DNA from 4 places in the Peribacillus sp. FSL R5-0717 genome. Region 1 is predicted to be linked to each of the others. Evidence: riboswitches for the same ligand, from Rfam matches in the RefSeq annotation. Region 1 holds a riboswitch; each other region holds the start of a gene.
What was found. Region 1 has a riboswitch for S-adenosylmethionine ahead of NYE65_RS10645 (methionine ABC transporter ATP-binding protein). Riboswitches for the same ligand answer to the same signal wherever they lie in the genome.

Region 1 (3,319 bases):
TGCTGCAGGGGATGAGATTGTTTCAGCCTCAACATTATATGGCGGTACGTATAACCTTTTCGAAAACACTCTTCCTAAATATGGGATCAAAGTGAAGTTTGTTTCTCCCGATGACCCTGAGAATTTTAAAAGGGCGATTACACCAAGAACTAAAGCCATTTTTGCTGAAACGATAGGAAATCCAAGTTTGAGGGTGCTCGATATTGAAGCGGTAGCGGAAATCGCCCACGAAGCCGGCATACCTTTAATCATTGATAATACCTTCGCGACACCGTATCTTTGCAGACCAATTGATTTTGGAGCGGATATTGTCATCCATTCCGCTACAAAATGGCTTCTTGGAAATGGAACGACGCTAGGCGGTGTCATCGTGGATGGAGGGAAATTCGATTGGAACTCGCCGAACTATCCTGGCTTCACGGAGCCTGACCCAAGTTACGACGGTCTGGTATACGCCGAGGCAGTTGGCCCTGCCGCATTCATAACGAAAGCCCGGGTCCAGTTACTCCGTGATTTGGGCCCTGCGCTAAGTGCCCAAAGTGCATTCCAGTTTACGCTTGGACTTGAAACGCTGCATGTAAGGATGAAAGAGCATCTATCAAACACCAAGTCTGTCATTCAATATTTAAAAAACCATCCTGCCGTGACCTGGGTTTCACATCCTGGTGATGAGGATCATCCCGATAAAGCCCTTGCGGATAAATATTTGCCAAAGGGAGCTGGATCTGTCGTCACATTTGGGATTCAAGGTAATCGCGAAGCTGGGGCAAAACTTATCAATTCGGTGGAATTATGGTCCCATGTGGCGAATGTAGGGGATGCGAAGAGCTTGATCATCCACCCAGCAAGTACGACCCATCAACAATTGAATGAGGCGGGTCTTGCGAAAGCGGGTGTAAGTGCCGATCAAGTCCGTTTATCGATTGGGATTGAAAATGTAGACGACTTAATAGAAGATTTGGAGCAGGCAATTGAAAAGGCGACGAAAATCGTCTCCTTGACTTCCAAAACGCTTTAAGCAAAGTTCCTGTTCATTCTTGTACTAGAAATAATATACATTGCGCTCCTTTTTTATCTATGATAAAATTTCTCCATACTAAAGAACTTAATGATGTACAAATATTCTATATATTAGCTCTTATCAAGAGAGGTGGAGGGATGTGCCCGATGAAACCCGGCAACCGACAAGGAGATTTCCTTGGAAAGGTGCCAATTCACACAAAGTTTAATCACTTTGGAAGATGAGAGGAAGGCCTGTTTCTTCACCTGCCTTTCTGCTCATGCAGAAAGGTTTTTTCTATTTTAATTGGGAAAACTTTTACATGATAGGAGAAACAGACTAATAATGTAGAGAAATCAACTAAGTTCATAGGTTTTATTGGATAAAAGAGGTGAGGGTTAATGATTACATTGACGAAAGTCAGTAAGCTGTTCCGAACAGGAAAAGGAAACAGTGAGACGATCAAGGCTGTAAATAATGTGAATGTTGAAATAAATAAAGGCGAGATTTTCGGGATCATCGGTTACAGTGGAGCGGGGAAAAGTACTTTGATCAGAATGCTCAATGGATTGGAAACACCGACAGAGGGATCCGTTGTGGTGGCTGAAAAGGAAATTTCAAAAATTAAAGGGGCTCAGCTCCGTAAGGCCCGTCAAGAAATCAGCATGATTTTCCAGCATTTCAATCTATTATGGTCAAGGACCGTTCAGGAGAATATATCTTTCCCGTTGGAAATTGCAGGAGTTTCTAAACCTGAACGCACCAAGCGTGTGAACGAATTGATCAAGTTAGTCGGACTTGAAGGCAGGGAAAAGGCTTATCCTTCGCAATTAAGCGGAGGGCAAAAGCAAAGGGTGGGAATAGCCAGGGCTCTGGCAAATGACCCTAAAGTGCTGCTGTGTGATGAAGCGACTTCTGCATTGGATCCGCAGACTACCGACTCCATACTCGAATTGCTTGTTGACATCAATCAGCGTTTGGGATTGACGATCGTCTTGATTACGCATGAAATGCATGTAATACGTAAAATCTGCCATCGCGTCGCCGTGATGGAAAGCGGGCAGGTTGTTGAACAAGGTCCTGTCCTGGATGTCTTCAAGAATCCTAAAGAACAAATGACGAAGCGTTTCGTGCAACAGGTAACGGAACCGGAAGAAACAAAAGAAACGATGGACCATTTGCTCGAACGCTATCCAGCAGGCAAAGTGATTCAATTGACCTTTGTAGGTGATCATGCAGAAAGCCCATTGATTACCAAGCTTGTACGTAACTTCGAGTTGGATGTCAATATCGTTCAAGGTAAGATATCCCAAACAAGAAGCGGTTCATATGGAACATTGTTTATCCATCTAGATGGTAAAGAGGATGAAATGCTCCGCGCAATCGAATTCATTAAAGCACAGCAGGTAGGCGTGGAGGTGATTACTCATGCTTGAAGAATTATTGCCGAATGTTGATTGGGAAGACATCGTTGAAGCTACGAAAGAAACGCTTTACATGACAAGCGTCTCTGTAGTGGCAACCTTTTTTATAGGCATAATACTAGGATTGATCCTTTTCCTGACAGGGAAGGGTAATATGTGGCAAAACCGGGCTGTTAACGGGGTCATGAGTGCTGTCGTCAATATATTCCGTTCCATTCCATTTCTTATTTTGATCGTGCTGCTCATTCCTTTCACTAAAGCGCTTGTCGGTTCCATGATCGGTGAGAACGCTGCACTGCCGGCACTTATTATCGGTGCTGCCCCATTTTATGCGCGTATGGTTGAAATCGGCCTTCGTGAAATCGATAAAGGTGTAATTGAAGCCGCTAAATCGATGGGGGCAAAAACGAGCACGATCATTTGGAAGGTCCTTCTTCCAGAGTCGATGCCTGCCCTTATTTCCGGGATTACGGTAACATCGATTGCATTGGTTGGATATACCGCAATGGCCGGTGTCATCGGCGCTGGCGGGCTTGGTAATCTAGCCTATTTGGACGGCTATCAAAGAAATCAAAATGACGTTACGTTTGTAGCGACAATCGTTATTCTAATTATCGTCTTCATAATTCAAATTATTGGAGATGTGATTACATCTAAATTGGACAAAAGATAAAGGGAGATGAATAGGATGAAAAAGTTTTTAGGATTTGCATTAATCTTAGTGTTATCTATCGCTTTGGCTGCTTGCGGAAGTGAAAAGGATAAAAGCGGCAGTGATACGGATAAAGAATCGAAGAAAATAGTTGTAGGGGCATCCAATGTTCCTCATGCAGAAATCCTTGAGGAAGCTAAACCGCTTCTTAAAGAAAAAGGAATCGATTTGGAAATTGAAACG
Region 2 (3,319 bases), 1.6 Mb from region 1:
AACATCAGCGCCCAAATTCAGCGGTTTTTGCAATGCGGGCGTCAAGAATGTATTATCAACAAAGCTTAAGGCACCGGCTTTTTTTGCGATATCACATATAGCTTGAATATCGGTCACTTTAAGTAAAGGATTTGAAGGCGTTTCAATGTATATGGCCCTGGTATTTGGCTGAACCGCCGCTTTGACACTTTCAAGGTCCGTCATGTCAACGAAGGTATGCTCAATATTGAAACGGTTCAAAACGCTTGTGACCATCCTGAACGTTCCGCCATACACATCTTCGGAAATGACGATATGATCCCCGGCAGACAATAGCAGGAAGGCTGTTGAAATGGCAGCCATACCTGATGAAAAGGCAAAGCCGTGAGTGCCTTCCTCAAGTTCGGCAATGATGTCTTCAAGTGCCTCGCGGGTTGGGTTCCCGCTTCTGCTGTAGTCATATTTGCCGAATTGATCGACATCGGATTGATGGAAAGTCGATGCATGCTGGATGGGGACGCTCACACCGCCCGTTGCCGGATCGAATTTATGTTGATTATGAAGTAATTTTGTTTCAAAGCTAAAATCATGATCTGTCATCGTAGTGCCTCCCTTTTTACATGTGCGAATGCTTGCTGCAAGTCACCAATCAAATCGTCGCTATCCTCGATGCCAACGGAGAAGCGGAGCAGTCGATTACAAACACCGTTTGCCGTTCTGACCTCAAGCGGTATATCGGCATGTGTTTGTGTGGCAGGATAGGTGATGAAGCTTTCAACCCCTCCCAGGCTTTCTGCAAAGGAAATTAATGAGAGCGATTGTAAAAATGGGTTGACCGCCGCTTCATCAATGATGCGGAAAGAAATCATGCCGCCTCGGCCTGGATACAATACGTCCGTAACACAATCATGCTCCGATAAGTAATCTACAAGTATCTTGGCATTCTTTTCATGCCGCTCCATCCGCAATGCCAGGGTTTTCATTCCGCGCATCAACAGCCAAGAATCAAATGGGCTCAAGACAGCTCCAGTGCCATTATGATGGAAGGCAAGTGCATCACATAATTCAGCGCCGCTAGCAACGATCAGTCCGGCGAGCACATCATTATGACCACCGAGATACTTGGTTGCACTGTGGATCACAATATCAGCTCCAAGCAAGATGGGTTGTTGAATAAGAGGCGTGTAAAAAGTGTTATCAACGATTAGCAATAAATTATATCGTTTAGCCAATGCGGCAACGGCGCTAATATCCGTTTGCTGCATAAGAGGGTTAGTGGGAGTTTCGATGAAGATGGCTTTCGTGTGAGGAGTGATGGCTTTTTCGATATCCTCCAAACAACAAGTGTTTACATAGTCACACTGCAATCCCCATTTTTTAAAACCTTGTTCTAACAGCCGATATGTACCGCCATAAAGATCTTCACTGACAATCCACGCATCCCCGGATTTAAAAAGGGCGAGTATAGTGGAGATGGCGGCCATTCCTGAACTGCAGGCATAGCCTTGGTCTCCTTTTTCCAGATCGGCGATGGATCGCTCCAATAGCTGGCGGGTAGGGTTACCTGTCCTTGTATAGTCGAATCCCGTCGATTGACCGATTCCTTCGTGGCGAAAAGCTGTTGAAAAGTATACCGGCGGATTGACTGTTCCTGTCGCCGTTTCACTGCGATTTCCTAATTGAGCAAGATATGTTTCAGGTTTATACATGGTTTTCACTGCTCCTTTGAGTTAAATAAAATAAAAAAAAGTCTTCTTTAAGAAGAAGACTTTGATTAAGTAGGGACGAGTCATTCTTCTTATCTTCCAAGTTCATAAACTTGTGGAATTAGCACCTTTTCATTGGTTTGAAACAAATGAAGGTTGCTGAGGTGTCATCGGGCCATTCCCTCTACCTCTCTCGATAAGAGTTTAGATTATTCAATTTCTTTTGAATTTACTATATATACAAAACACTGTCAAGGACATTTTGGGGGTGATGATGTGTTGGTGTTCATGGCCAGGTCAATTGAAGCCTAGCGGTGCCTACACTTTATGTGTCAAAAAAGAATATCCAAATTTTCATCTAAATATGAATGGCCTAGGATTTTTCAGAAATATGGAAAGGGTCAGCGGGATATTTTTGCTTTAAAATAATAAAGTTTGTACAATGTATGGAGAGAAAGAATAATCCGACATTATTCATTTCATATGCAAAAATTTTTCAATGAATAGTGCAAACTTAGGAGGAGAACACATGGAATACAGAATCGAACGTGATACGATGGGTGAAGTGAAAGTTCCTGCTGATAAATATTGGGGAGCACAAACTGAGAGAAGCCGTAACAATTTCAAAATCGGTAACGAAAAAATGCCGATTGAATTGGTTCGTGCATTTGCATACGTTAAACAAGCTGCTGCAAAGGTGAACTATGATCTTGGCGATCTTTCCGAAGTTAAAAAGAACGCCATCGTCAAGATTTGCGGCGAAATCCTTGAAGGTACGCTTGATGAACATTTCCCGCTTGTAGTTTGGCAAACGGGAAGCGGTACGCAAAGTAATATGAATGTGAATGAAGTGGTCGCTAACAAAGGGAATGAATGGTTAAAAGAAAATGGTGAATCGGAAATCCTTCACCCGAATGATGATGTTAACAAGGCACAAAGCTCAAATGATACTTTCCCGACTGCCATGCATATTGCAGCCTTTATGGAAGTCGCAGAAAAATTGGTTCCTGCCATCAAAGCACTTCGTGATACATTCGATACAAAAGAAAAAGAATTTTGGGATGTCGTGAAAATCGGCCGGACACATCTTCAAGATGCTACACCCTTAACATTAGGACAAGAAATTTCCGGTTGGAAAGCGATGCTCGATAAAGACTTGGCGATGATTGAGGAAAGCAGCCAAAAACTATTGAACCTTGCTCTAGGCGGAACGGCTGTAGGAACCGGAATCAATACAAAGAAAGAATTCCCGGGACTTTCTGCCAAACAAATTGCAGCGGATACAGGATATCCTTTTGTCACATCTGATAATAAATTCCATGCATTGACTAGCCATAACGAAATCGTCTACGCACACGGTGCTTTGAAAGCATTGGCGGCAGATTTAATGAAAATTGCGAACGATGTCAGATGGCTTGCAAGTGGACCGAGAAGCGGAATCGGAGAAATTGCCATTCCGGAAAACGAGCCAGGCAGCTCCATCATGCCAGGTAAAGTCAATCCGACCCAAAGTGAAGCGCTTACCATGATTGCGACACAAATCGTGGGTAACGATGCTACAATTGGCTTTGCAGCAAGCCAAGGTAACTTTGAATTGAATGTATTCAAACCAGTCATCATCTATAACTTCCTGC
Region 3 (3,319 bases), 2.7 Mb from region 1:
CTGATACTTGTGGGTTTTTGGTTTATAATAACAACCATCTAGCCTTTTGAGGAGGGATTCCATGAATGAATATAAAGTAACGGTGAGGAATGGCAGTACCTTAATTTTGTCGGAAATCATTAAAGCAGAAGATGAAAGAGAAGTCCTTGGCACTCTTTTGATTTCCAGCGAATTATTTAATCAACCATTTACTGATATCAGGATTTTAGAAAGCTGATTTGTGCCTGCCCATTCCATTTGATACACTGTAATAAATCTTAATACGGTGGCGATATTATGTGTGGACGTTTCACTCTTTTCACTGACATAGAAGAAATAAAAGAACGGTTTGATATTCAAGGGTCATTTGATGAGGAATACCAATTCAGCTACAATATTGCTCCCTCCCAATCCGTGCTCTCCGTCATTAATGACGGGGTAAGGAACCGGCTTGGATATCTTCGGTGGGGACTCATTCCTTTCTGGGGAAAAGACGAAAAAGCGGGCTACAAAATGATCAATGCCAGAGCGGAAACCATTGCTGAGAAAGCAAGCTTCAGGAATGCGTATAAGAAGAAGAGATGCTTGATAATCGCTGACTCTTTTTATGAATGGAAGAAGACACCAGAAAGAAAAATACCGATGCGGATAAAAATGAAGAATCATGCTCCATTTGGAATGGCCGGTCTCTGGGAATCCTGGAAATCTCCTGAGGGCATCAGCATCTATTCGTGCTCTGTTATAACAACTGTGCCAAATGAGCTAATGACCAGCATTCATGACCGCATGCCTGTCATTCTAAAACCAGAAGATGAAAAAGATTGGTTGAATCCTTCCATTAATGATCCTGCATATCTGCAACAGTATTTAAAATCATTCGATTCGGAACAGATGGAAGCATTTGAAGTATCGACTGATGTGAACTCGACTAAAAATAATTCACCTAACCTAATCCAACAAATTTGCTGAGAGGTCATTAGACCTCTCAGAATGTAGACAACTCGATGAAGATCGAGTCTGTCTACATTTTTTTTTTGGTTTTTACAATTTGACGTTGCCTCCAGGCACTCGCTTTTCCCCGAGGAGTCTCGCACACCTGCTCCAATCAACTTAGATCTCTTTATAAACAGTAAGGAGTGCATGTGAAACACTTTGAAAATTAACCCTTGCGAAAATAGACAAAATGCTGTACTGTTATATTTGCTTTTCAAAACGACTTTCGATGTCACGAACTCAGGCAAGTTTCCAGCGTGGTACTTTTCTGGCAGGCATCGTAATTTTTGATAAAATTATATAATGTAATCTTCTTATCAAGAGAGACGGAGGGACTGGCCCGAAGATGTCTCGGCAGCGGACTTAAATGGAGTGCTGTGCCAAATCCAGCAGGCTGATTTTTGCCTGAAAGATAAGGAGGGTGTTTTTTATAAATTAAAAGACCTCTTCTTGTTGTTAAATAGAAGGGGTCTTTTTTATGCCAGTTTTATTTGCTACAGCTCAATGACTGGAAAATCAGGTAGGTTCAAATTGGAGTTATTTGCGAAAACTGTTAATAGAATAAGAGCTGTGACACATGTCGCGGGAAAAATAAAAAGAGGTGTACATCATGAGTGCAAACAATAAAGGGAATCCATGGGCATTGATCCCATTTGTCGTATTTTTAATTTTATTTATTGGGTCTGGAATCATCACTAAAGATTTTTATTCATTTCCGGTGATTGTAGCGATTTCCATTGCATCGGCAGCTGCATTGGCGATGAATCGGAAAGAGACATTCAATCAAAAAGTTGATATCTTCTGTAAAGGTGCCGGTGACGCCAATATCATGTTAATGGTTATCATTTTCCTTTTGGCCGGCGCTTTTTCGGAAGTTGCCAATGGCATGGGGGCAGTTGAATCAACAGTGAATCTTGCCTTAGCTGTTTTTCCGCAAAACCTATTAATGGTAGGGATTTTCATCATCGCTTGTTTTATTTCTCTATCCATGGGGACAAGCATGGGCACGATTGTTGCCTTGGCACCTATCGGGGTAGGGATTAGTGAACAAACTGATATTTCACTTGCCCTTTCAATGGCGGCCGTTATTGGTGGTGCGATGTTTGGGGATAACCTTTCATTCATTTCAGATACGACAATCGCTGCTGTCCGAACTCAGGGAACGAAAATGAAAGATAAGTTTAAAGTGAATTTTTTCATCGTTTTACCTGCAGCCATCATCACATGTGCCATCCTAGGAATTTTAACGATGGGTGAACAAGCTGACATTTCCCAACAGTCTTATGATTGGGTGAAGATTCTTCCATATCTTTGCGTATTGGTCACTGCATTGGCAGGAGTCAATGTGTTCTTGGTCCTTTCCATCGGAATCGTATTTGCCGGAGTCATCGGCTTGGCTGATGGTAGTTATCAACCGTTGGGTGTCATTCAAAAAGTTGGAGAAGGAATGGCGGGAATGTATGAAATCTCCTTCCTTGCCATTTTAATTGCAGGTATGGTAGCTGTAATCAAACATAATGGTGGCATCGACTATTTACTCCACCTAGTGACCCGAAATAGCAAATCGAAAAAAGGAGCGGAATTCAGCATTGCGGGGCTTGTTGGTTTAACGAACCTTTCAACGGCAAATAACACGATTTCGATTATCATTGCCGGGCCACTTGCCAAAAATATTGCTGAAAAGTATGGGATTGATCCAAGGAAATCGGCGAGCGTCCTTGACATTTTTGCATGTTGTATCCAAGGGTTGATCCCATATGGAGCACAACTGCTTGTTGCAGCAGGAGTAGCAAAGATTTCTCCGTTAAGCATCTTGCCGTATTCATATTACCCAATCCTGATTGGACTTTGTGGCGTCATTGCCATCCTGATTGGTTTTCCACGGTTTCAGCCGGGAAATGATGAAATGAAGAAACGTACCTCTTAAAAAGAGAATACAATAATATTAAAACACCCTGAATCATTGGATTCTGGGTGTTTTCTGTATGGTAAATACATAAACATAATAAAGTTTTCTCACACTTTTCAATTTTTTTGCTTAATTCCGGTCCAAATTAATGATGGTTGTGTGTGAGACACCTGTCATGAATAGAGGACAACACCTACTAAACCGGAAAGAATAATTATATAGGCTGGATGCCAGCGTAATTTCATTAGGGCAAATAACGATAAACCAAAAACGATTAATAAGCTTATCGTATGCCATGAAACGTTCACGGCTATCATATGATTGGAAAGTGCTAAACTGATCGCTGCAAAGATGATCAAACTAGTGACAATCGGTCTTAATCCATAAAACATGGATTGAACAACTGGATAATGATTCAATTTGCTGAAAAATGTGGCT
Region 4 (3,319 bases), 1.8 Mb from region 1:
ATCCGCTTGTATTCCAGCACCGCCCCCTGAATCAGAGCCTGCGATCGTTAATGCTGTTTTCATAAAAAAACCCCTTCATATAATTATTTTTTAGCAGTATTTTAAGTAATATGAAAGCTAAAATCGCACCTGCGAATGAACTGAACATAAAAGCCGGTAAAAAACCAAAAAGTGCAGCTTTTTCTCCCAATAGGAGGGTGGCAAGCGGATAACAGGCCAGGGAACCGAGAAAGCCGGTCCCGATCACTTCCCCTAAACAGGCGAATTTTAAGCTTTGTGTTTTTCGGTAAAGGATGGCGGCCAAAAGTGCACCAATCATGCTGCCTGGAAAGGCGAAAATTGAACCGGTACCAGACATGTTTCTAATGATGGAAACTAAAAAAGCTTGTGTCACCGCATATGCAGGCCCCAATAGAACCGCCGTCAGGACATTTGCCAGATGTTGAATAGGAAAGATTTTTGCAAATCCTGCAGGGATGAAAATAAATGAACTGGTAAGCGTCGTTAAAGCCGTGATCATGGCAGTCAATGTCAGTTTCTTGATAGGGTTCATCCTCATGTCAACCACCTACAGAGGCCAATCCTGCTCATTTTGAACCATGTCCCAGAATAAATATTCATATCGGGAAGTAACCAAAAAGTGCTTTTCTAATCTAAGAAGTTCCTTTTCAGGCATGCCTTCCGTCAATTCTTCCAACAAAGCGATCAGCCACTTGTGTGCTTCCCCGAACTCAGGAGATGAATAGGACCTTATCCAATCTGCGTAGCGATTGTTTTCCAGTGCTGCTCCATTTTGTTCTTTTAATAGCAAACCGATTTCATAATAATCCCAAGCGCAGGGAAGGAGACAGGCGATCAAGTCTGCCAAAGTCCCATGCTGAGCTGCATTTAGCATGTAACCTGTATAGGCTAGAGTGGTTGGAGTAGGTTCTGTATTTTCCAATTCCTTGGAGCTGATCCCGAATTCGGAAGCATAATGCCGATGAATATCCATTTCCACTTGAAGGGTTTCATTTAAAATGCTCGCAAATTTTGCCATGGTTTCGATGTTATGGGCTTTGATGACACCTAAAGCAAAGAGCTTGGAATAATCCATGAGATAGACATAGTCCTGCTTCAGGTAATAGGCAAATTTCTTTTCAGGAAGTGTGCCGTTTCCAATTGCCTGGACAAAGGCATGTGAATGGTTCCTTTTCCAAATCTCTTTTGCCCGTGCATGCAGTCTATCACTGAATGTTTCTAATTTTGTATTCTCCATTGTTCATCCTCCTATAGAATGGCTCCCTTTGCCTTTGTTAAATAAAAAACCCCGTTCCTGAATACGGAACGGGGTAGATGGATATAGTCTGTAAAATGGACGATATCATCCACTTCCCTCCGCCGGTATGAGCCGGTTCAGGTTCAAAGGGTCCGGAACTAATTCCATCTCAGTCTTAAAAAAGACTCCCCTAGTGGTGTGAATTGTATGTAATTACTGACATCATATCAGAAAGACAAGAAAATGCAACCCGTATTTGAAAGAGGAATCACTTTATGTCCAGGAAAAAAGGGAGAACCAGGTAATTGACTTTTGAAGATTATTAGGATAGAATCATTTCTACATCATTATATATTGAATTCTTATCCAGAGAGGTGGAGGGACTTGGCCCTAAGAAACCTCGGCAGCGGACCCGTTTAGGGAACTGTGCTAAATCCAACAAGCATATGCTTGGAAGATAAGAAGAGCCGAACGGACACTGTCAGCCTCTTCTTAAATTAGAAGGGGCTTTTATTTTTGGGAAATAACGTTTAGTGACATACTAGAAAAGGTATATATAATTTGGTGAAATCAAACAAGTTGATAAAGTTTAGCTAACTAGAAGCAGGCACTAGGACGGAAAGGAGCCATTTACATGGCAGAATTATTTAAGAGGATTGAACAGAGGAAGGCAAAACTCATTGAAGAGCTATTGGCCAATGGAGTATACAAAACCTCTGATGAAAGGCACCTTTATGATGCCCCATTAAAAGTACTTGAAGATGAATATAAGATTGTTATAAATAGACCTAATAACGAGTCACCTTCTGAATGGATGACATAGTTATCGGAATACAATATTTGGATTTTTGGATAAGGGATATGATGTAAGCATTCGCAGTCTACACTAGTGGATGCTTTTTTTGCGTTTATTAGAAAACGACACAAATTATACATAATTAAATAACAAAATAGGTGTTTTGTCACATTTGACCTATAAAATAACACAATTAATTTCTGGGAAATAGTTGATTTTAACTAGTGATTTCATTATGATGAAAGTGTAAAAATATTGAATAAATGGGAGGTGGCTATGATGCCTTGCCGTAAGGTAACTATAGAAAAAGTAGAAGAGAAGAGACAGGAAATGATAAAGTTGGGAGCGATTTACGGCTTAACAAGTCTGCTGACTGTACAAGCCAGTCAAGAATTGGATACGCTATTGAATGCGTTAGCAAGTAAAAGAGATTCTGAATATTTTTCCCTTCAAGAAGCATATAGGTATTTTTAAATTAGCAATTCGACCTGTATTAATCTAAAAAAGCTACTGCTCAAGGCAATAGCTCTAAAGAATTATATATTAAATATCGACACGTTTACCTAGAATGATCAAATCCCGCTCAATGCCATCCATCTCGGCAACTTGAGGTAAATGTGCCCATTCTTCAAACCCGAATTTGGAAAAAAGCTTAAGGCTTGGTGTATTATGGGCGAAAATGAAACCCAATAAAGTCTTAACACCTAATTTTGGACTCAATTCAATTGCCTTTCGAATCGAAATTTGTCCAATTCCTTTTCCCCGGAAATAATCATCAATGTAAATGCTGATTTCGGCAGTGGAATTATATGCCGGTCGGCCATAAAAGGATTGAAAGCTCATCCATCCAGCGGTTTTCCCTTCTATAGTAATGATATATAGCGGTCTACTTTCTGAATGATGTTCCTCAAACCATTTAACCCTCGATTGGACGGATACAGGTTCCGTATCTGCCGTGACCATCCTTGAAGCAATTGTCGAATTATATATTTCAACAATTCTGGGTAGATCAGATAGTTCTGCCTCTCTAAACTCTATGTGTTCTTCCATGATTTAAACTCCTAACTATCATTTATTCAATCTCCAGAATGAAGGGTAATCCCGTTTTTGGTTTTAGGGACGTTGAATGAAACCCAATCCATTGAAAGTTTTATATTATCATACACTCTTTATTCTTTATCTGACAATTCTTTTTTATGTTAGTACTGCAGATTTTTTGGGTATGAAAAAGATTAAATACTTCTAGTAAAAAGACAAGAGGAGAA

Region 2: another riboswitch for S-adenosylmethionine. It lies ahead of NYE65_RS18020 (methionine biosynthesis PLP-dependent protein); the one in region 1 lies ahead of NYE65_RS10645 (methionine ABC transporter ATP-binding protein).
Region 3: another riboswitch for S-adenosylmethionine. It lies ahead of NYE65_RS23510 (Na+/H+ antiporter NhaC family protein); the one in region 1 lies ahead of NYE65_RS10645 (methionine ABC transporter ATP-binding protein).
Region 4: another riboswitch for S-adenosylmethionine. It lies ahead of NYE65_RS19145 (Fur-regulated basic protein FbpA); the one in region 1 lies ahead of NYE65_RS10645 (methionine ABC transporter ATP-binding protein).

What each region holds. Positions count from the first base shown of each region.
Region 1 is NZ_JBBOOF010000001.1:2,167,896-2,171,214, reverse strand. Features, by position in the region: gene NYE65_RS10650 (O-acetylhomoserine aminocarboxypropyltransferase/cysteine synthase family protein) at 1-1,018, shown strand, start outside; SAM riboswitch class I at 1,136-1,248, shown strand; gene NYE65_RS10645 (methionine ABC transporter ATP-binding protein) at 1,402-2,436, shown strand; gene NYE65_RS10640 (methionine ABC transporter permease) at 2,429-3,097, shown strand; gene NYE65_RS10635 (MetQ/NlpA family ABC transporter substrate-binding protein) at 3,113-3,319, shown strand, end outside.
Region 2 is NZ_JBBOOF010000001.1:3,738,516-3,741,834, forward strand. Features, by position in the region: gene metC (cystathionine beta-lyase) at 1-579, opposite strand, end outside; gene NYE65_RS18020 (methionine biosynthesis PLP-dependent protein) at 576-1,688, opposite strand; SAM riboswitch class I at 1,775-1,888, opposite strand; gene fumC (class II fumarate hydratase) at 2,215-3,319, shown strand, end outside.
Region 3 is NZ_JBBOOF010000001.1:4,904,275-4,907,593, forward strand. Features, by position in the region: gene NYE65_RS23500 (hypothetical protein) at 62-217, shown strand; gene NYE65_RS23505 (SOS response-associated peptidase) at 277-948, shown strand; SAM riboswitch class I at 1,284-1,391, shown strand; gene NYE65_RS23510 (Na+/H+ antiporter NhaC family protein) at 1,583-2,899, shown strand; gene NYE65_RS23515 (chromate transporter) at 3,055-3,319, opposite strand, start outside.
Region 4 is NZ_JBBOOF010000001.1:3,962,276-3,965,594, forward strand. Features, by position in the region: gene thiD (bifunctional hydroxymethylpyrimidine kinase/phosphomethylpyrimidine kinase) at 1-63, opposite strand, end outside; gene thiW (energy coupling factor transporter S component ThiW) at 32-553, opposite strand; gene tenA (thiaminase II) at 569-1,258, opposite strand; TPP riboswitch at 1,356-1,460, opposite strand; SAM riboswitch class I at 1,618-1,722, shown strand; gene NYE65_RS19145 (Fur-regulated basic protein FbpA) at 1,893-2,081, shown strand; gene NYE65_RS19150 (aspartyl-phosphate phosphatase Spo0E family protein) at 2,334-2,528, shown strand; gene NYE65_RS19155 (GNAT family N-acetyltransferase) at 2,598-3,104, opposite strand.